3 regions of the Clostridium sp. LXY-7 genome follow, and region 1 is predicted to be linked to each of the others. Evidence: predicted binding sites of a transcription regulator. Region 1 holds the regulator's gene; each other region holds the start of a gene.

Evidence for each region. Region 1 encodes Rex, which represses fermentation and respiration genes when NADH is low (regulators of the CRP and FNR family bind a similar motif). Its sites were predicted from a motif close to ATTGTTAANNNNTTAACAAT; they were not measured.
Region 2: the regulator Rex is predicted to act here: its motif matches at 3,327-3,346, upstream of coaD (pantetheine-phosphate adenylyltransferase).
Region 3: the regulator Rex is predicted to act here: its motif matches at 3,205-3,224, upstream of ACI48Q_RS11795 (NAD(P)H-dependent oxidoreductase subunit E).

The regions. Positions count from the first base shown of each region.
Region 1 is NZ_JBLLJL010000004.1:280,140-287,806, forward strand. Features, by position in the region: gene kamE (lysine 5,6-aminomutase subunit beta) at 1-536, shown strand, start outside; gene abc-f (ribosomal protection-like ABC-F family protein) at 670-2,583, opposite strand; gene ACI48Q_RS14540 (redox-sensing transcriptional repressor Rex) at 2,904-3,542, shown strand; gene ACI48Q_RS14545 (short-chain-enoyl-CoA hydratase) at 3,762-4,541, shown strand; gene ACI48Q_RS14550 (acyl-CoA dehydrogenase) at 4,568-5,707, shown strand; gene ACI48Q_RS14555 (electron transfer flavoprotein subunit beta) at 5,721-6,506, shown strand; gene ACI48Q_RS14560 (electron transfer flavoprotein subunit alpha/FixB family protein) at 6,532-7,542, shown strand.
Region 2 is NZ_JBLLJL010000005.1:295,874-303,540, reverse strand. Features, by position in the region: gene ACI48Q_RS17780 (GNAT family N-acetyltransferase) at 1-324, opposite strand, end outside; gene ACI48Q_RS17775 (class I SAM-dependent methyltransferase) at 911-1,525, opposite strand; gene ACI48Q_RS17770 (MATE family efflux transporter) at 1,863-3,203, opposite strand; gene coaD (pantetheine-phosphate adenylyltransferase) at 3,604-4,086, shown strand; gene ACI48Q_RS17760 (replication-associated recombination protein A) at 4,124-5,455, shown strand; gene ACI48Q_RS17755 (GNAT family N-acetyltransferase) at 6,167-7,024, shown strand; gene ACI48Q_RS17750 (metallophosphoesterase family protein) at 7,124-7,667, shown strand, end outside.
Region 3 is NZ_JBLLJL010000002.1:979,224-986,890, forward strand. Features, by position in the region: gene ACI48Q_RS11770 (MBL fold metallo-hydrolase) at 1-282, opposite strand, end outside; gene ACI48Q_RS11775 (SPL family radical SAM protein) at 659-1,552, opposite strand; gene ACI48Q_RS11780 (hypothetical protein) at 1,800-1,985, opposite strand; gene ACI48Q_RS11785 (hypothetical protein) at 2,011-2,274, opposite strand; gene yfcE (phosphodiesterase) at 2,456-2,998, opposite strand; gene ACI48Q_RS11795 (NAD(P)H-dependent oxidoreductase subunit E) at 3,270-3,509, shown strand; gene ACI48Q_RS11800 ([Fe-Fe] hydrogenase large subunit C-terminal domain-containing protein) at 3,513-5,228, shown strand; gene ACI48Q_RS11805 (SpoIIE family protein phosphatase) at 5,225-6,400, shown strand; gene ACI48Q_RS11810 (TIGR01906 family membrane protein) at 6,467-7,123, opposite strand; gene hemA (glutamyl-tRNA reductase) at 7,452-7,667, shown strand, end outside.

The DNA of each region.
Region 1 (7,667 bases):
TAGAACATACTGTAAACTATGAAGAAATTCACGTTCAAACAGTAGAAGTTGATACTATGGACATGAAAGAAGTAGGAGAATATATAAAAGAAAATATAGGAAGACCTGTTACTATAATAGGAGCTTCAACAGGAACAGATGCTCATACAGTTGGTATAGATGCTATCATGAACATGAAAGGCTTTGCTGGACATTATGGACTTGAAAGATATGATATGATAGAAGCTTACAACTTAGGAAGCCAAGTTGAAAACGAAGAGTTTATTAAGAAGGCTATTGAATTAAAAGCAGATGTACTTCTAGTATCTCAAACAGTTACTCAAAAGGATGTACACATCCAAAACTTAACTAACCTTGTTGAGCTTTTAGAAGCAGAAGGTATAAGAGATAAAGTTGTATTAATCTGTGGAGGTCCAAGAATAACTCACGAGCTTGCAAAAGAGCTTGGATATGATGCTGGATTTGGACCAGGAAAATATGCTGATGATGTTGCAACATTCTCAGTAACTGAGATAGTAGCTAGAAAATTAGCTTAACTGGACACTAAGCTAATAAGGATTGAATAAGAAAAAATAGGTTTTTTACATGATGGGGTTTTAAATAGAGAAAAGCATGGTGAAATATCACCATGCTTTTTATGTATTATAGAGAAAGTACCGAATGTTTCATTTAAACTAGCTCTTCCCATTGTTCATAAAGATCCTGTAATTTTTTCTCCGTATCATGAATCTGATTATTTACTTCTACGCTTTTTTCAGGATTCGAATAGATTTCTTCTAGACAAAGCTGTCCCTGAAGATTTTCAAGATTTTCTTCTAGCAAGGCAATTTTATCTTCTAGAGATTTAATATAAGCCTTTTTTTCACGTTCAGCTTTTTCAACTTCCTTTTTCTTTTTCTTATCCAATTTTATTTGCGTTTTAGTTAATCCATTATATTCTTCAAACTCTTCGAATCTATTTGGATTATTCTTTTTTTCCACATAATAAGAATAGTTTCCTAAATATTCTTTTATTCCATCTTCATTTAATTCAAATATCTTATTTATAATTTTATTTAGAAAATATCTATCATGGGATATTAAAAGTATAGTTCCATCGTAGTTTAAAATAGCATTTTCTAAGGCTTCACGAGATATAATGTCTAAATGATTAGTAGGTTCATCAAGTAATAAAAAATTTGACTTAGAGAGCATTAATTTTAGAAGATTAATTCTACACTTTTCACCGCCACTAAGGGTGGATATATTTTTAAAAACATCTTCTCCTGTAAATAAAAAAGCAGCTAACGAAGTACGAATTTCAGTAGTAGTCATATGGGGAAAATCATCCCAAACTTCGTCTATAATAGTTTTATCATTATTGAGATTAGATTGTTCTTGATCATAATATCCGACAAATACATTTTTACCAAGAACTTTAATGCCTAAATCATTTTCTATCTTATCCATTATTATTCTAAATAAAGTGGTTTTTCCGCGACCATTTTCTCCAATAAGTGCTATTTTTTCTTCACGCTTAATATCCATAAAGACATCTCTAAATAGTAGTTTTTCACCAAAACTTTTACTTAAATTTTCTATATGTAAAACATCATTACCACTTTTAATTTGAGTTTCAAATTTAATTTTAGATGCTTTTTCAATTGTTATAGGGGCTTCAATCCTATCTATCTTATCAAGTGATTTTTGACGACTTTCAGCGGCTCTTACACTCTTTTCTCTATTAAATGATTTATATCTAGCTATTATTTCCTCTTGACGTTTAATCTCAACTTGTTGAAGATCATAAGCTTTCATCAATATCTCTTGATTTTTCTTTTTTAAGTCTACAAAGGCTGTGTAATTACCATTATATATATCTACTTTACCACCTACTAACTCTAAAGTTTTATCAGTGACAGCATCTAAAAAGAATCTGTCATGAGATACTATTATGATAGTACCTTTATTCTCTTTTAAATATCCTTCAAGCCATTCTATAGCATCTAAATCTAAATGGTTTGTGGGTTCATCTAGGAGCAGTATATCTGGTTTTGTAAGAAGTAACTTACAGAGAGCAACTCTAGTTTTTTGGCCGCCACTAAGTATATTTATTGATTTGTCAAAATCATTTTCAGTAAAGCCAAGACCTCTTAATACTCTACTAATTTCTGCTTTGTAAGTATATCCACCCCTATTATCATAAAGTTCAGTTAAGGTTGTATAATCTCTAATTATTTTATTATGATAATCTTCTTTAGAGGCATCATAAGGTTCATTCATTTTTAGTTCTAAATCATGAAGCTTTAATTCCATGTCTACTAAGGTTTTAAAAATAGATAGTAATTCATCATATATAGTATTATTAGATTCTAATGATAAGCTTTGAGATAAATAACCAAGGTTTTTAGATTTATCAATAAAAAGCTCTCCAGAATCATATTCTAATTGAGAGGTTAATATTTTAAAAAGCGTTGATTTACCAGCGCCATTTGCTCCAATTAATCCAATTTTTTCTCCATCATTAACATTAAAGGTTACATCTTTTAATATCACATCTATTCCATAAGATTTAGTTATATTCTTGCAACTTAAAACTATCATATTATTCACCGTCCCTATAGATATTTTAACATGAATATCTATAGTTTTAAATTGTTTGTTAAATATTAACCAATACTGTTATATAAATAGAAATTATATGGAAATTTTTTTAAAATATCAATGTTTATGTTGAATTTTATAAAAAAATATAGAATACGTACAAATTTTTATAGTATAATATAGTTGATGTATTATATAATAATAAGAAATAAATAAATAAAAGTTATGAGTATAGAAGAATTAATTTGAAATATTAGGCTAAAAGTATACTTAGTATAAGATATAAAAAATTTTAAAAACTTAAGTAAGGAGTGAAGATGGTGGATAGAAAAAAGAATATATCAATGGCAGTAATTAAAAGACTTCCGAAGTATTATAGATATTTAAGAGAGTTAGAAAAAAATGATGTAGATAGAATATCTTCAAAAGAATTAAGCGAGAAAATTGGATTTACTGCTTCGCAGATAAGACAAGATTTAAATTGTTTTGGAGATTTTGGACAACAGGGATATGGGTATAATGTAAAGGAATTGCTCTATCAGATATCCTTAATATTAGGTTTAAATAAAGAATATAATACTGTAATTATAGGTGCTGGTAACATAGGTCAGGCAATAGCTAATTATACAAAGTTTACGAAAATGGCATTTAATTTAAAAGGTATTTTTGATATTAATGTAAAATTAATAGGTCTGAAAATACGAGATGTAGAAGTGCAGGATATAGATGAATTAGAAGGTTTTTTAAGAGAAAATAAAGTACATATTGCAATAATATGTGTTCCTAAAAATAGAGCACAAAGTGTGTGTGATATAGTAATAAAAAATGAAGTTAAAGCTATATGGAACTTTGCTCCAATAGATTTGAAGGTTCCAGAAGATATCATTGTTGAAAATGTACATTTAAGTGAAAGCTTGATGACACTAAGTTATTTATTAAACGAACGAGAAATGGAATAAAATGATATATTTTTAAAAATAAAATTAATAAAATTTAAAAATAATGGTTTAATCTTATGAAAATTTAAAAAATATATAGGAATTTCTCAAATCAAGTTGAAAAGTATATATAATAGCAGTATAATAGTGATTGAGGTCCTTGGATTCAATCACTATTATTTTGTTATTAAATTAACAAAATAATAAACGATACTAAGTACGTTCATGGGGGAATTAAAAATGAGTTATAACAACATTATTCTTGAAAAAAATGACAACATAGCAGTTATCAAAATAAACAGACCAAAAGCTTTAAATGCTTTAAATTCAGATACACTGAAAGAACTTAATAGTGTAATTGATGAAGTTTCAAAAGATGAAGATGTATATGTAGTTTTATTAACAGGTGAAGGAAAAGCTTTTGTTGCTGGAGCTGATATTTCAGAAATGCAAAAGTTAAATTCACTTCAAGGAAGAGAATTTGGAACACTTGGAAATAAAGTTTTTAGAAAATTAGAAATGTTGGAAAAGCCTGTAATAGCAGCAGTAAATGGTTTTGCTCTTGGAGGAGGATGCGAGCTTTCTATGGCATGTGACATAAGAATAGCATCATCTAAAGCTAAATTTGCCCAACCGGAAGCTGGATTAGGTATAACACCAGGCTTTGGAGGAACTCAAAGATTAGCAAGATTAGTAGGAGAAGGAATGGCAAAACAACTAATATATACTTGTGAAATGATAAATGCAGAAGAAGCATTAAGAATTGGACTAGTAAATAAGGTTGTGGAACCAGAAAATCTTTTGCAAGAAGCTATGGACATGGCTACTAAAATAGCTAAAAATGCACCTATTGCTGTAAGGATGTGTAAATCAGCTATTAATAAAGGTATGCAGATGGACATAGATAGTGGTGTTATGTATGAGGCAGAAGTTTTCGGACTTTGTTTCTCTACGGAAGACCAAAAAGAAGGTATGACTGCTTTCTTAGAAAAAAGAGACAAGCATTTTAATAATAGATAATCCGTTAATAATTGGAGGTATGGAAAATGAACTTTTCGTTAAGTAAAGAACAAGAATTTGTAAGACAACTTGTAAGAGAATTTGCTATAAATGAAGTAAAACCTATAGCAGCTGAAATAGATGAAACAGAAGAATTCCCAGTGGAAAATGTTAAAAAAATGGCTAGATATAACATGATGGGAATACCATTCCCAACAGAGTTTGGTGGAGCAGGTGGAAACAACGTATCTTATGCTATGACAGTAGAAGAACTTTCTAAGGTTTGTGGAACTACAGGTGTTATAGTTTCTGCTCATACATCATTATGTGCAGCTCCAATATATATGTTTGGAACACAAGAGCAAAAAGAAAAATATTTAACTCCACTTGCTAAAGGTGAGAAATTAGGTGCTTTTGGATTAACTGAGCCAAATGCTGGAACAGATGCTTCTGGACAACAAACAACAGCTGTTTTAGAAGGAGACCATTATGTATTAAATGGTTCAAAAATATTCATAACAAATGGAGGAGTAGCTGATACATTTGTAGTATTTGCTATGACTGATAAATCAAAAGGAACAAGAGGAATAACAGCTTTCATAGTTGAGAAAGACTTCCCAGGATTCTCAATAGGAAAAGTTGAAGAAAAATTAGGAATAAGAGCATCTTCAACAACTGAATTAGTATTTGAAAATTGTATAGTACCAAAAGAGAACATGCTTGGAAAAGAAGGAAAAGGATTTTCAATAGCTATGCAAACTCTAGATGGAGGAAGAATTGGAATAGCAGCTCAAGCTCTAGGACTTGCTCAAGGAGCTCTAGATGAAGCTGTTGCTTACATGAAAGAAAGAAAACAATTCGGAAAACCATTATCAGCATTCCAAGGATTACAATGGATGGTAGCTGATATGGATGTTAAAGTTGAAGCAGCTAGAAACTTAGTTTATAAAGCAGCAGACAGAAAAGACAAAGGTCTTCCATATTCATTAGACGCTGCAAGAGCTAAATTATTTGCTTCAGAAGTAGCTATGGAAGTAACTACAAAAGCAGTTCAAATATTTGGTGGATACGGATATACAAAAGAATATCCAGTAGAAAGAATGATGAGAGACGCTAAGATAACTGAAATCTATGAAGGAACTTCTGAAGTTCAAAGAATGGTTATCGCAGCTAACGTTTTAAAATAGGAGGTAGTTGAAGATGAAAATAGTTGTTTGTGTAAAACAAGTACCAGATACAAATGAAGTTAAAATAGATCCAAAAACAGGAACTCTTATAAGAGATGGTGTTCCTTCAATAATAAATCCAGATGACAAAAATGCTTTAGAAGAAGCATTAGCAATGAAAGATAAATACGGTGCTCATGTTACTCTTATAACAATGGGACCTCCACAAGCTAAAGTAGCACTAGAGGAAGGTTTAGCTATGGGAGCTGACGAAGCTATCCTAGTTACAGATAGAGCTTTTGCAGGAGCTGATACATTAGCTACATCTCACGCATTAGCAGCTGCTATTAAAAACTTAGATTATGATGTAATATTTGCAGGAAGACAAGCTATTGATGGAGATACAGCACAAGTTGGACCAGAAATTGCTGAGCACTTAAATATTCCACAAATCACTTATGTTGAAGAAGTTTCTAAATTAGCAGAAGGTGAATTAAAAGTAAGAAGAGCATGGGAAGATGGATATGAGAACTTAAAAGTTAAAACTCCAGTTCTTTTAACAGCTATCGAAACTTTAAACGTTCCAAGATACATGAACGTTAAAAACATATTCTCAATGGCTAAAGAAAAAGAAATCAAAGTATGGAGTGTTGCTGACATCAATGTTGATGTAGCTAAATTAGGATTAAAAGGTTCACCAACAAAGGTTAAGAAATCAATGACTAAAGAAGCTAAAGGTCAAGGAGAAATCTTAACTTTAGAACCAAAAGAAGCAGCAAAAGTTGCTGTAGCTAAATTAAAAGAAAAACACTTCATCTAGGATTTAAAATTAGGAGGGAATAACCATGAATATAGCAGATTACAAAGGTGTTTGGGTCTTTGCAGAGCAAAGAGATGGAGAATTACAAAAGGTTGCATTAGAACTACTAGGAAAAGGTAGAGAAATAGCAGATACAATAGGAGTAGAGCTTACTGCGTTACTTCTTGGACATACAAACATAGAAGAAATGACTAAAGAATTAGTTGCATTTGGTGCAGATAGAGTATTAGTATGCGATCACGAATTATTAAGTCATTATACAACTGATGGATATGCAAAAGTTATAACTGATGTTATTAATGCACAGAAACCAGAAGTAGTATTTATAGGAGCAAGCTACATTGGAAGAGATTTAGGACCAAGAGTAGCAGGAAGACTAGAAACTGGATTAACAGCTGATTGTACATCATTAGCAGTAGATGCAGAAAACAACAACTTATTAATGACAAGACCAGCATTTGGAGGAAACTTAATGGCTACAATCGTTTGTGGAGATCATAGACCACAAATGGCTACAGTAAGACCAGGAGTTTTTGAAAAGCTTGAAAAGAATGCAGGAAGAACTGCTAAAGTTGAGAAATTTGATGTTAAATTATCAAAAGAAGACATCAGAACAGAAGTTATAGAAGTAGTTAAATCTACAAAAGAAATGGTAGATATAACTGAAGCTGATTTCATCGTATCAGGTGGAAGAGGAATAGGAAGCAAAGAAAATTTTGAACTACTTAAAGATGTAGCAGATGCAATCGGAGGAACAGTAGCAGGATCAAGAGCAGCTGTAGATAACGGTTGGGTAGAGAAGGCAGTACAAGTAGGACAAACAGGAAAAACTGTAAGACCTACAGTATATATAGCATGTGGTATTTCTGGAGCAATCCAACACTTAGCTGGAATGCAAGAGTCTAATTTTATCATAGCTATAAATAAAGATGCAGATGCTCCAATAATGAAGGCTGCTGATGTAGCATTAGTTGGAGACTATTCTAAAATACTTCCAGCATTAGCTGAGGAAATTAGAAAAGTTAAACAAGCTTAATTAGCTTTATATAGTACAGAAAAACTACGATTATTCGTAGTTTTTTCTGCATTATAACTTAATTTCTTTCGGGTAACCTTCTTATATTAAGGGTTTTGTGATAGAATATAATAGTAGGCTATTAT
Region 2 (7,667 bases), on a different contig from region 1:
TAGAAGTGCTTTTCCTATACCCTTATTTCTATACTTAGGTATAGTATACATATCCGTAAGGAAAGCCATTCTGCCATCTAGCTCATTGAGTAAAGGAACTAGATTATAAAAATATATTACACTAATTGCTATAACAAAATCATCTTTTTCCGCTAGGAAGGCTACAACTTTATTATTTGGAATGGTATTATTATAAAATATTTTTAATGTTCGAGAATAATTATCCCAATCGTAAATTCCAAATTTATTTTTAACTTCTTTAAGCAATTCTATTCTCAGCTTCACAAGGGTATCTATATCTTCAAAAGTTGCCATTCTTATCATAAAATTATCCCCTTAAATTTAATCTATTACTGGATTTTTGTTTGAACAAGGTATATTAGCTAAGCATTTTCAATTTTACTTTTCATTTTATCCTCCAAAATTGTATTATATAAGTCTGAATATGTTATATTCGTATTGGTATTCTTTAAGTATCTGTATTTCTTCCATTTTAAAAATATTAAAAGAAATCATATCTATCACTTCATTTAATATGAACTGTGATTTTTACTTTGAATCTGTTTTTATATACGTATAATTTTAAATAGAATCAATAGATACTAATAATTAAGTAGTACAATTATAACATATTTTCCCATTGATTCATAAAATTATTTAATTGATTGTATATAAATTTTAATTAAGATATCTGAAGAAAAACATTATGAATTGATAAAATTTATAAAAACATAAAAGGATAATGGCATGATCTATATCTAAGTTTAATTACAACACAATTACCAATGAATTCATAAAAATAACCCTAAGTACTTTATCTACTTAGGGTTAGCTCATTATATTGAATAGAATTATAATTAAATATATGAATATGAGAAGAGTTTATCAAAGACCACAAATTTTATAATGGTTATTTAATTGTAACAGCCATATAAGTTTTTTTATTTATTATATACCAGCGATGGTCTCTAAAATTATTCTGATTTAATAGATTGAAAATTTCCTTTTGAGAATAAATTCTGACATCTCCATCTTTACTGAACTTAATGAATAAATTCATTAGTTGTCTAAAAGGGGGAAAGTATTGATAGTAGTCACATATAATCAAAGTTCCACTTTTCTTTAATACTCTATGCATTTCCTTAAGGACTTTTGATGGGTCAGGATAATGATGAAAAGAATCAGTGCATATAATCACATCGAAGGATTCATCACCATAGGGCATATGTTCTGAATCGCCAATAGTTAAGGTAGCATTATCCTTAAGCTTTTTTTTAGCAATGTTTAGCATACCTTCTGATATATCTAATCCAAAGGCTTTTATGTTTTTATTTTGTGATAACAATAAAGATAAAATGTTTCCTGTGCCACATCCAACATCTAGTATTGAATTAAAGTTAAGGGTATTTAATTTTTCAATTAATAATGAATATAAGCCTCGTGCATGAGCACCATTAGAATCTATATCATAGCTAGTAGCTTGATTATTAAAGCTGTTAATGGATTTATTTTTATAATTATTCATAACATACCTCATATAAATTTCTTTTGCTTATTGTTAAATATAAGGGATAAAGAGAAATAAGATCAATTCTGTGAAAACTCACAAACACTGATAAACACTATATAGTTATAACAATAAAATAATATAATTAGTGACTGTTTGGACATCTAGACTACCTACGGGTTAGTTCAACTCTAATTTAACTCTATTGTAACTTACAATATTGTATTTATGCAACAAAGTAGTAAAAAATTTCAAAGGAAGTTAGTGATTACGAACAGTATAAAGAGGGTTAAATTTATGTGAAATTTAACCCTCTCTGTATATTAAAACTATAAATACTTTAGGTTTACTTTAACTATTCTGTTTTGTTTTTCTTAAAATATAAAATTAAAAATGCTAATCCAAGTATTAAAGTTATTGCCTCGGAAATAGGGACTGTAAACCACACGCCATTCATTCCGTAAAATTTAGGTAAAATCAAAACTACGGGTAGAATTGCACCAAAACCTCTTAAAATTGATAATGTAAAGGCTTGCTTTGGCTTTGAAATACAAGCAAATAATGAGGTAGAAACAATATTTAATCCCATTATTAAAAATGCAATAAAGTATATATGGATACCTTGTACAGCTATTTCTGTAAGTTGAATATTGCCATCCTTATTAAAAATACTAACTATGTTTTCTGGATATAGCACTCCAAGAATATAGAAAAAGACTCCTAAAATTATAGATACTGCACAGGCGCAATAAAATACTTTTTTTATATTTTTTATTTTACCAGCACCATAAAATACACTTATAAGTGGTTGAATACCTTGTCCTATACCAGTAAATAGTGCAACGCAAACTAAAGCAATATTCGATATTATTCCATAGGCACCTACCCCGATGTTTCCAACTATATTTAAGATAACCATATTAAATATAAGCATGATTATACCTGAAGAAAACTCAGTAATAAAGGAAGGTATACCTGAGGATATTATTAGTTTCAACTCGGTTTTTAATATTGAAGCTTTTATAAACTTAAAGCTATTTTTTCTTTTCATAAAATGTATTGATAGTACACACATACTGAAAATTGGAGCTAAGCCTGTAGCAAAGGCTGCACCGAACATTCCCATTTTCATTGGAAAAACAAAGACATAATCTAGAATTATGTTGCTAATACTAGCTGTCATCATTGCCATCATAGCCAGATTAGGACTGGAGTCATTTCTGACAAAACAAACAAGAATATTATTTACAATGAAAGGCAAGGAAAAGCACATAATAGTTTTTAAGTACGTATTAGCTAAGGGTAAAATATCCTCAGAAGCACCTAATAGTCTCACAATATCTTTAGAGAAGAAAACTCCAATAAAAGTAAGAAGGAGTCCTATACCCAAGGCAATATATATTACTTGCATAAAAATCTGTGAATATTTTTCCACACGTCCTTTTCCAATTGCTATTGAAAATCTAGTGGCACCACCTATTCCAAGTAAAAGACCTATACCATTTATAAAGCTATAGATAGGAAGAACTAAATTCAAGGAAACTAAGCCATTGCTTCCAACTCCATTTGCAACGAAAAATGTATCTGCTAGGATATAAAGTGATAATCCAAGCATACTAAGGACATTTAGTGAAACATATTTAAAAAAGGTTCTATAAATATTACTATCTAAAAGATTAACGGACTCTACTTGCATTTTAAATACCTCCTAAAAATAAAAAATCGCTAGGTCTGTATATCCTAAGACCTAACGATATAACACCCTAACGCTTCATGTAAGTATCTCAATCCGGTGATTGAAAATACTAAGCAATATTCAATTGATTACATTATAACAAATATTTTATCTTTGTCAATATAGCTTTACATAATGGAGAAATAAGAATTCAAGGTTAGAAAAGTAGATCCTATATGAGTAGAATCAATTTTTAAGGAGCTAGTTAATTGAAATAATTGAGAGATTATGTACTAAATGGTACAATTAAGTTGATATATAAAGATAATAATCTTAATAATAAGGAAGAAATAATCTTAGTAAAAAAACTCAAATAGGAGATGAAATAAAATCTAATATTAAACTAAGGAGATAAATAAATATGACAACAGCAATATATGCAGGATCTTTTGATCCATTTACCATTGGACATCTTAATGTATTAGAGGAGGCTAATTGCTTATTTCATAGAGTGATTGTAGCAATTGCGGATAATCCGGACAAAAGTCGTAGGGTAGATGCAGAAATAATGGTTAAGGCTATACAAGAGACCATTGATGAGTTGTTTCCCACAAATAAAATTACTGTAGTAAGACTTCAAGGGTTAATTTTAGACCTTGCAGAAAAGAAAAATATTAAGTACCTTGTTCGTGGTATACGGAATGGTATTGACTATGAATATGAGGAAAGCTTAGCGAAGATCAATGAATCTTTTGGACTTAAGACCATATATATTAGGGCTGGAAACCTTAGTCATGTAAGTTCATCTATGGTTATGGAACTTCATAAATATAATAAAGATATTTCGAATTATGTTCCTAAGCCAGTGGAAGAAGCAATAAAAAATAATGATTTATCAAAATAGCAAAAATAACAGTACATGAAAAAATGGAGAGGATTATATGGATAATTTTCAAGGTTCTATTTTTGACGAAATAAAAACTAATACCCCCTTGGCACATAGAGTAAGACCTAGAAATCTAGAAGAATATGTTGGACAGAGACACCTTTTAGATAAAGGCAAAATGCTTAGACACTTAATTATATCCGATAGTATTACCTCTATGATATTTTGGGGACCTCCAGGAGTAGGGAAAACCACTCTTGCTATGATTATAGCAACTCTTACAAAGGCAGAGTTTATAACTTTTAGTGCAGTGACAACTAGCACAAAAGAGATAAAAGAGGTCATGGTTACTGCAGAGCGTAAAAAGATGATGGGGATTAGAACCATAGTATTTATAGATGAGATACATAGATTTAATAAAAGTCAACAGGATGTATTTTTGCCGTCCGTTGAAAAAGGAGATATTATTTTAATAGGAGCCACCACTGAAAATCCTTCCTTTGAAGTGAATTCGGCATTATTGTCAAGATGTAGAGTTTTCGTATTACAACCTTTAGATACTAAAGATATTGTAACTCTACTTAAAAATGCTATTATGGATGAAAGGGGTTTCCCTGGACTGGATATAAAAATAATAGATAATGCATTAGAAATCATTGGGGTATATTCCAATGGTGATGCTAGGACTGCTCTTAACATACTTGAAATGGTAGTGGCAACCTCATCTAAGGAAAGAAATATGGTCAAAATTGATAAAAACGCTGTGGAACAATGTATAAATAAGAGAAGTATATTGTATGACAAAGGTGGGGAAGAACATTATAACCTTATATCAGCACTACATAAATCTATGAGAAATAGCGACTGTGATGCTTCTATTTATTGGCTTGCCAGGATGCTAGAAGCAGGGGAAGATCCACTTTATGTTGGGAGAAGAATTATAAGATTTGCCTCTGAAGATATTGGAATGGCAGATCCAAAGGCCTTAGAAATCGCCATTGCTGCCTACAATGCGGCGCATTATATTGGTATGTCTGAATGTACTGTGAATTTAGCTCAAGCAGTGGTTTATATGGCATTAGCACCTAAATCAAATGCGCTTTATGTTGGATATGAAAAGGCTAAAAAGGATATACATGATATGAAATGCGAAGGAGTGCCTCTTCATTTAAGAAATGATGTTACTAAATTAATGAGTGAGTTAGGTTACGGCAAAGGGTATAAATATGCTCATGATTTTGATGAAAAAGTGACCTCTATGCAATGTCTACCAGATAATTTGGTGGGAAGAGAATATTATACTCCTTCAAATCAAGGATTAGAAAAGAACATTAGTGAAAAGGTGAAATATATTAAATCGATGAAGAATATAAAAAAGGAAAAGTAAAAAGTCATAATATATAAGTTCCAATTAAGTTTATACATTATACAAATAGCTATATCATAAAAATTAAATAGAACTTCATATTATTACTGTTCAACCGTTTCGAAACCTTGATTCACTAAGGCTCTATTCAAGCAAAAAGCTAAAAGACAACAACTCGCTTCACTCGAACAAGTTGTCTTTCTTAACGCTTTTTACTTTCATATAGCCCAAGTAAATCTAAGATTTCTGCAAATGGTATTCTCAGCAATAATATGAAGTTCAATTCAAATAAACTATAAAAAAAAGCCTATTTGTATTATGTAGTTTCATTATTGAAACTTACATATAAAAGAGTAAATATGAATATATTTACTTTTATAAATATATATAGTAATATAACTTTAATATGTATTTTGGAGGTATGTAAGTTATGAAACTAGTCAATTGCTAATATTAATTTTAAATTAATAGAATTTATAAAAGAGATTTTATTACCTTATATAGGTGTTTTTGTTGTGCTTTTTTATAAAATTAGTGATTGAAAAGATAACTTACATTAGTAAATTAATAATTATTAAAGTTCTATAGTTTATTACTAGATATTATTTTGGTGTACAATTATATCTAGATAATATCACTATAAGAATTTTTATTAACATTGATTTTTAGGCTGTAAGAGAGTAATCTTTTACAGCCTTTTTATATTTAAATTTAATGAAAAGGAGAATGAATATGATTAGAGATTATAAGAAAGAGGACATTGATGAAATTATTAAAATCTATACCTTAGAATATAAGGCCATGCCAGCGGAGGTTGAAAGCTTAAGAAATGCAGCTAAGATTTTAGTATATGAAGATAATGGAATACAAGGATTTATAAGATTAATGATTAATGGATATGAAGGCTCTATAGAAATGGGAGCTGCAAATGATGAATTAATAATGCCTGTGGGGTTAAAGCTCTGGGAAGAGGGAGTGAGTTTTCTTAAGGAGAAAGGTGTAACTAGTGTTAATGTTTATCATGTAAAGGATAACTTGCAATGGCAAAAATTTTTCAATGAAATTGGCTTTGAATATTGGTATTCTGTATATAGATTTACTTATACAGGACCTAAATTTCAAGAATCTGATTTACAAATAGTGAAATATGAGGATAAGTATTTCCATGATAAAATAAGACTTGAAAGTGAAGCTTTTTCGAGTTTAAGAAGTGAACATGATATTAAACCCTATAATTGGTATTTAGGTGCAAGTAAAGAGAACATAGAAGATGCTCGAAAATGGACTTTAGAGAATAGAGAATATATATATTTATTCTTTGGAAATAATGAGATGATTGGAGCATCAATGGTTAAAGATGCTGAAATAGATCTATTATTTGTCAATGTAAATTATCAAAAGCAAAGCTATGGTAAAAAAATATTAGAGTTCACAGTAAATAGGGGATTAGAACAAGAGAGTACTGCTGTAAATTTAAATGCATTAGCTAGTAATGAAAAGGCATTAAAGTTATATAAAAATACAGGATTTAAGGTTGTACAAGCTCAAGATATCAGAAGATTTGCATTATTATCCACAATGGTTGATTAATATTAGATGGTAATGTGAATAGTTTTAAATTTATATGAGATAGAATAATATGTGATTGAGTAATATTTATGCTTAAACATGTGAAAGGTGAAGATATTCATGAAATTTATATATGTATGTGATTTACACGGCAATAAGGAGCTTTATAATAGTTTGAAAGAATTAATATTTAACACTAAGCCAGATATACTTATTATTGGAGGGGATATATTTGCTTATTCGTCTAGTGCTAAACCGCAACTAGAATTTGCAAAAGTATATTTAGAGGAATTTATTAAAATAATTAATATTCCAGTGTATATTATTTCAGGAAATTGTGATAGACCTATAGCGGTAGAATATCTACATGAAATGCAGAAATGTGGTTTAATAAATATTCTTAATCTTTCAGGTACAATTATAAATGATATTAAATTCATTGGATATGAATATATTCAACCTAGTCCCTTTAAAATTAAAGATTGGGAAAGAAGGGACTTAATTGACGATTATAATGTCTCGGATTTTCCGTGCTTTCTATCTAATGAAAATGACCAGCTAGACTCAGTAAACAGTTATTTTTTAAATAACTTACCAAGTATTGAAGAAGATTTAAAAATAATCAATGAAAAAAAATCCATATGGGTGATGCATGCACCACCCT
Region 3 (7,667 bases), on a different contig from region 1:
GGATATACTCTTTTCCTTAACTTCAACAGGTATACCTTTTCTTATTAAATATTTCTCATTAAACTTAATATCATTTGATAAAATATAAGTAATATTAGGATATTTCTCTAACACCTTAAACATTTCTAAATTAAAGTGATCTCCATGCTTATGACTAACAAAAACATAAAGCTTCTTATCTAAATCAAAATCTGGCAGTTTCCCCTTATGATAATCAAATAAAAATATAGCTTCTTCAAACTCCACACTAAAGCTACTGTGATGAATATACGTAATCTTCATCTTACTTCCTCCAATCAAGTTAAAGTTTAATTATCAATTCTTTATTGCCAATATAGTAAATTCCCCTGAGATACCTTCATCTGTCCAACTTGATGCTCTTCAATTTTTCTTAAAGTCTAAACATATTTCTTTTGCAAGCAAATATAATCTATTATAACATGTAATATTATGCCATTTAACTAAAATACATATTTTCTTTTCCCTAAATTATTATGCTTTGTTTTAATATAGTGTTGATAATGAACTACATATTATTACTCACAAACCATTTTTTAAAAAGCCAATTATTAAAATCCATAAAGAATAGTACTACAAAAAAACTTCTTTAAAATTAATTTTAAAGAAGTCAGAATTCAAGACAATGTAAGTTTTCCTTCTAAAATAAACTTATTTGCTCCTGCTTATAATTTCCTTTATAGCTTTCTATTATATCTGCCATTTTGTATAATAACCCCAAGCTTTCACATTCTGCTTTAAAAATACGCCAAAGTCTTCTATGCTCTTTAGAAGAACATTCATAGTTATTTCCGTAGGTTTTATTATATTTTTCTAATAAGTTTTCTGTTGGAAATTTATTCATTAGCTGCTGATAAAAGTACATTCTTTGATTTTGTCTTAAAGTTACTCCCATTCCATAAGCATAAATGAATTTAGCTCCACATTCTGATGCCTTTCTAACTATGCTACTAATATTCTCTTCATTGTCATTGATAAAAGGCAGTATGGGCATAAGTAATATTCCAGTAAAAATACCTCTTTTAGAAAGTTCCTTTATAGCTTCAAATCTTTCAGATGTGGTGGCAACATTAGGTTCTATCTTTTTACAAAGCTCATCATCCATAGTGGTAATAGTAATTTTTATAAGAACTGGTGAATGTTCTTTAATCTTTTCTAATATATCTATATCTCGTACTATTAAATTACTTTTAGTAGCTATAGATATACCATAATTGCATCTATTTATTTCTTCTAAGGCTTTTCTCGTAAGTGTTAAGTTTTTCTCAAAAGGGTTATAAGGGTCACTCATTGCCCCTGTTCCTATAACTCCTGTCCTTCTTTTACTCTTTAATTCTTTAGCTAAAATCTCTATGGTATTTTCCTTTGCTCTAACCTTATCAAAATCTTCTATACCATAGCACTCACTCCTAGAATCACAATAGATACATCCATGACAACAGCCCTTATATATATTCATATTATAATTAATTCCAAACCATGGATTATTATCTGTATATTGAGATAATATCTGCTTCGCTTTAATATACTCCATATTGTCTCCTTAAGTTATTTTCTCCATCTTCTTAGTTTCAGGAAAAATCTTCTCATATTTTCTCTAGCTTCTTCTTCTATATTAGGATTAAATTTCACCATATGAGGTACACAAAAATCTATCCTTTATTAGCTATTTTTTAATAGCTCTTATTTATCTTATGTCTATCATATCAAGAATAATATGACATCTATATGTCATATTTATAACCAAGTTGCAATTCACTATAAGTTCCCTCTTTAAAACCTTAAACCTCTTCAACTATTTTTGTTATAAGTGAAGTTTCAATTAATTCACTCTTACTGAAACCATTTTTAAAATATCGGACTTGCTTATATTTTACTCCTTTCATCTCAAAATCAAGCACATCAATTCTATCTCCCTTAAAAATTATTGGTTCTCTATGTCCCTTTATAAAAATATGTATTTCCAAAATTCTTCTCCTTCCATTGCATTTATTATATAACTATAAACATGCACACAAAAATTAAAGCTACCATAATAAAATAGTATATTGCTTTTCCTTTTTTCTCTTCAGTTATTATTTCTCTAATGCCATTTATAAGTGCAGATGTGAGAATAGAAATCATGGCAATTAGAACAAACAACTTAACATTTATGCCTTTTAAAGTTAATACTGCTATTACGATGGCTATAGCAACCATGTTCAATAATATTATTGGTAGTATATAAATTAATGAATTCTTATCTTTTAAATTCATTTTTACTCTCCATTCACAATAGATTTTAATCTATAGAAATATCTTTAACTAAAACTATAGATATCACATAATATAAAGTACATTCATGTATTTAAGCTAGGTGGTATTAAAATGGTAAAGTTAAGAAAAAAGATATTGCTAAATATTGCATTACTTATATTCACAATTCTGACTTCAATATTTACCAATCTATTCTTTTAAAACATTCCCCTTCTATGGTTTTTATTGAAAACCCATTGTTCTCTAAAACTCCATAGCTATGGGGATTATTTTCTTTTGGATAGGTTATTGAACCTGGATTAATTATATGAATACCATCCACTTCCTTTATCATCGGAATATGAGTATGACCATGTATTAATACATCTCCCGTTGATATATTAGGTTTATCCTTTTCGTTATAAATATGTCCATGAGTTATAAAAAATTTTCTATTTTCATGTAATATAATTGAATAGTCCGCCATTATAGGAAATTTTATTATCATTGCATCCACTTCTGAATCACAATTTCCTCTTACTGCTATTATTTTATCCCAGTATTCATTCAGTAAATTAGCTACTTCTTTAGGATTATATTCCTCTGGCAATGGATTTCTAGGCCCATGATATAAAATATCTCCTAAAATAATTAAATAATCACCCTTTTCCTTATTAAAAATCTCTATAGCCTTTTGCGCATATTTTAAAGATCCATGAATATCAGATATAAAAACTAACTTCATCTTTTTCTCCCCTTTCTCATAATTTATTATACAATATTTTCTTTCCAGTGTTTAAATTCTATGAAAATTTCTATTGAATTTATTATTAATACAGTACTAATCCTCACAGAATCTATATATTCTTATGTTTTTATATTCCTTTACTTTTTTATTTAGCTTTGTTTTAAAAAGTTGTTGATTTTAGAATTATATAAAATTTTCGGAATATTGACTAAATTTTAACTAAGTTCTATAATTTATAAGTACATATATATTTTTTAGGGGTGATTTCGTGGTTATAAAGGTTTGTGTTGGAAGTGCATGTTATGTTAAAGGGTCACATAAAGTTATTAATGAACTTAAAAATCTTATTGAAATTAATAAATTAACAGATGTAGTTGAATTAAAGGCAGCCTTTTGTCTGGGTAATTGTACTAAAGCTGTGAGCGTAGTTGTTGATGATACCTTACATTCAGTTGGAGAAGAAGATGTAAAAAACTTTTTTAATAAAAATATTCTAAAGAAGGTGTAAACTATGCAAGTAATGAATTTTAGCTCAGCCAATTGTAAAAACTGCTATAAATGTGTTAGAAGTTGTCCAGTTAAAGCTATCGAGGTATTAAATGACCAAGCAAAAATTCAAGAAATTAGATGCCTTTCCTGCGGTCATTGTCTTATAGTCTGTCCACAGAATGCGAGACATGTACTTTCAGATATTGAAGAAGTAGAAATTGCTTTAAAAAATGGTAACCAGGTAATTGCTCAACTGGCCCCTGCCTTTAGAGGAGTTTTTCCTGAAAGTAACAAATTAATAAATGGATTAAGGGCTCTAGGTTTTTCTAAAATAGAAGAGGTATCTATTGGTGCTGAATTAGTTACTAGAGAATATGAAACTTTAATATCTAATAGTTCAGAAAATAGATTTCTAACTAGCTGCTGTCCTTCCGTAGTAATGCTTATTGAAAAATACTATCCTGAACTTATTCCATTCACACTTCCAGTTATATCACCTATGATTGCTCATGGCAAAACCATAAAAAAAAGATATCCTGATTCCCATACAGTGTTCATTGGCCCATGTATATCAAAAAAAGTAGAAGCTCTATCAGAACAAAATCAAGGTATTGTGGATTCTGTCCTTACCTTTGATGAACTTAGTGAATTTTTAGTAAATAATAATATAAATTATTTATCTTTACCTGATGGTGAATTAGATTCAGCAGGTACACTTCGCGGTGATAACTACCCTTTAGTAGGTGGAATCCTTGCTTCTCTTTCATTGACTTTAAAGACTAGAGGACTAGACATAATAAATATACATGGATTAGACAATTGCATGTCTCTACTAGATGAATTAAAGAATAACAATTTGAAAAATGTATGTGTTGAGTTAAGTGCCTGCAATGAAAGCTGTCTTGGGGGGCCTGGAGGAATTCATCGAGGGGATACAATATATAGTAGACTACAAAGAATTCAGCAATTTGCAAAGTCTCATAGTAAGCCTAAGGAGTTATCTCCTATATTGAATAATATAAATATTAATTTAACTAGAATTTATGGAGATAAAAAAATCTATCTGCCTATTCCATCTGATGAAGAGATAACGAAAATATTAAATAAAATGGGAAAATATAAAAAAGAAGATGAACTTAACTGTGGAGCTTGTGGCTACAATACCTGTTTGGAAAAAGCTATAGCAGTTTATCATGGCATGTCTCAAGTTGAAATGTGCGTTCCTTATATGCGTAGCTTGGCAGAAGGAATTAATACTGAGATATTTAAAAACACACCTAATGCTGTGTTAATCCTCGATAAAAATCTTATAATAACCGATACTAATCCTGTATTCGAAAAAATTTTTCATCTAGATGATAAAGATACCTTAAAAGGTCTTCCCATCCAGGATTTAATAGATGACGAAGACTTCTTAAAAGTTATAACTACTAAAACCAATGTAGAAAAAGTAAAAGTATACTATGGCAAATATAAATTCCATGGATATAAAAGTATTATATATATTGAAAATCATGAATCTCTCTTAGTTATTTTTACAGACATCACAGCAGAAGAAAAAAGAAAACTTGAGTTAATAGAAATTAAACATAGTGCTATTGATGTAACTCAATCTATAATTCATAAGCAAATGTTAGTAGCTCAAGAAATTGCAAGTCTTCTAGGAGAAAGCACTGCAGAAACTAAAGTTGCTCTAATAGACTTAAAGAAAGTGTTGGAAAAGGAAACTAAGCTATGAATAGGTATTATATAGATGTAACCCATTTAAGTATGAATAAAATAGGAGAAGAACTTTGTGGTGATAATGTTGAAATCACCTCAACGGAAGATGGTGTCATTATTGTTATGTCTGATGGTTTAGGTAGTGGTGTTAAAGCTAATATACTAGCAACACTTACTTCTAAAATAGCTTTAACCATGCTTAAAGGTGGTGCAACTATTGATGAAACTATTGATACTATTACTAACACCCTTCCGGAGTGCCATGTTAGGAAATTAGCTTACTCCACCTTTACAATAATTAAGATCAACTATTCTGGAGAAGTATATATGGTTGAATATGATAATCCTCCTGTATTCTTTTTTAGAAATACACGACCTAGTTATATTCATAAAACCGCTCGAGTAATAAATAATAAAACCATATATGAGAGTAGATTCTATGTAAGCGAAAACGATGCCCTTGTTATTGTAAGTGATGGTGCTATCCATGCAGGTGTTGGACAACTCTTAAATTTAGGTTGGGAATGGAATCAGATAAATGATTTTCTTAAAAATATATTGAAAAAGGAAAACCTATCTAAAGACATATGCCGTAATCTTATTGAGGTATGCAATAATCTTTATGATAATAAACCTGGAGATGATACTACAGTAGTTGCCCTTAAAATAAAAAAAGATGAGCCAGTTTCAATATTTACTGGTCCTCCTAAAAATATAGACGATGATAAGCTTCTCATAGATTTAATTCAGCATTGTAACGGTAAAAAAGTTATCTGTGGTGGAACAACAGCTAATATAGTATCTGAAAATCTACATTTACCTATTGACATCGATTTAAAAAACTATAATACGGATGTGCCTCCAATGGCATATATGAAAGGCTTTGATTTAGTTACTGAAGGACTATTGACTTTAAAAAAGACTAAAGATATATTGAGAGAATATATAGATAAAACTAAGATTAATCAGATTCCTAATTCTCTTGATGGTCTAGATGGAGCTTCTCGACTTTCCTCCATACTGATTAATGAGGGAAGTACAATAAATATCTATGTTGGTCAAGCAGTGAATCCAGCTCATCAAAATCCTCTTTTTCCTGATGAATTTAATATGAAAATAAAGATTGTACTTGAGATTAAATCTTTATTGGAGAAATTAGGGAAAAAGGTCACTATTAAATATCTATAAATTAAAAAACTGTGAGTTTATCACAGTTTTTTAATTTATTTACGCTGATTATCACAATACTTAAGTTTATTTATAAATATAACTCTTTTTTAATTTCAATCTATAGATTACATATGTAATAATTCCTATAAGGAAACAAATGAAGATTATAAGAACTCCGCAGTTAGCAAAATATTGCTCTGGCAAAATATTTATAATTGGATCTATAGAAGGGTCAAACAGCCACTTGTCATTATTAAAAGTCAATTTATGAAATAGGGTAAAAAAATAATTAAAGTTAGTACTCACAACTCCTACCAATATTATAGGCAATATAATTAAAGCTAATGCGGAATGTTTTACATAACTATATTCCCTATATGTTTTATTATAAATATATATTAAAACACCAAGTAGTATTACTCCTATAATTAAACATATCTTCGCTAAGTTAAATAGTAGTCTAACTTCATCAAAATGAAATGCTCCCTCCTTTGAAGCCTCCATAGATGGCAACGTGAATTTATCACCTTCCTGATTTAATATAAATCTTATAGTATAATCATAATTTTCCTTAATTTTTTCTAGTGAAAACCCACTGTTCTCTTCTATTTCTAATAGTTCTACATTCATATAGTAAAACTTATTAAACCTTGTAGTGATAATAGTTGCCCCCAATATCAGGTTAAAAATAATCAAAATTGAAATTACAACATTTATTAAAATTTTTATAGTCTTTTTCATACCTATCCCCCTTACTAAGGTTATATATTCATATCTACCCTAATATAAATCACATCTACGCTTTCAACTTTAAGGTCCTGAATATTTATTTTCCTCATTGTAAATTTATATCTATTGTATTATAATTCTATTATAATGCAAACTACATATATCCATATATATTTTATCTATATATCTGATAAACCTTATACTTTATCTCTTTGATTTAAATAGGCTTATTAAAAACTCACTTCCACTAAGTGAGTTTTAATTTTGTTGATTTTGTTTAAAACTTTATGGCATCTTATAGAAAAAATCAAGTTGAAGGTGCATAAAATCGGAGGTAAATATGATTCATTTAATTGGCGTAAAAAAAGACTTGGATTTACATAAAAGAACCTCACTTTCAATACCTGAGGATTCTGTTGATGAAATTATTAAAAAATTGAAAGAATTTTCTCAAGAAGGTGTTATTATAAACACCTGTAACAGAACAGAACTTTATATAAATTCTAATTTAGAGGAAAAAGATTTAATAGCTAGAGTATTTTCTTCTCTAGATTGG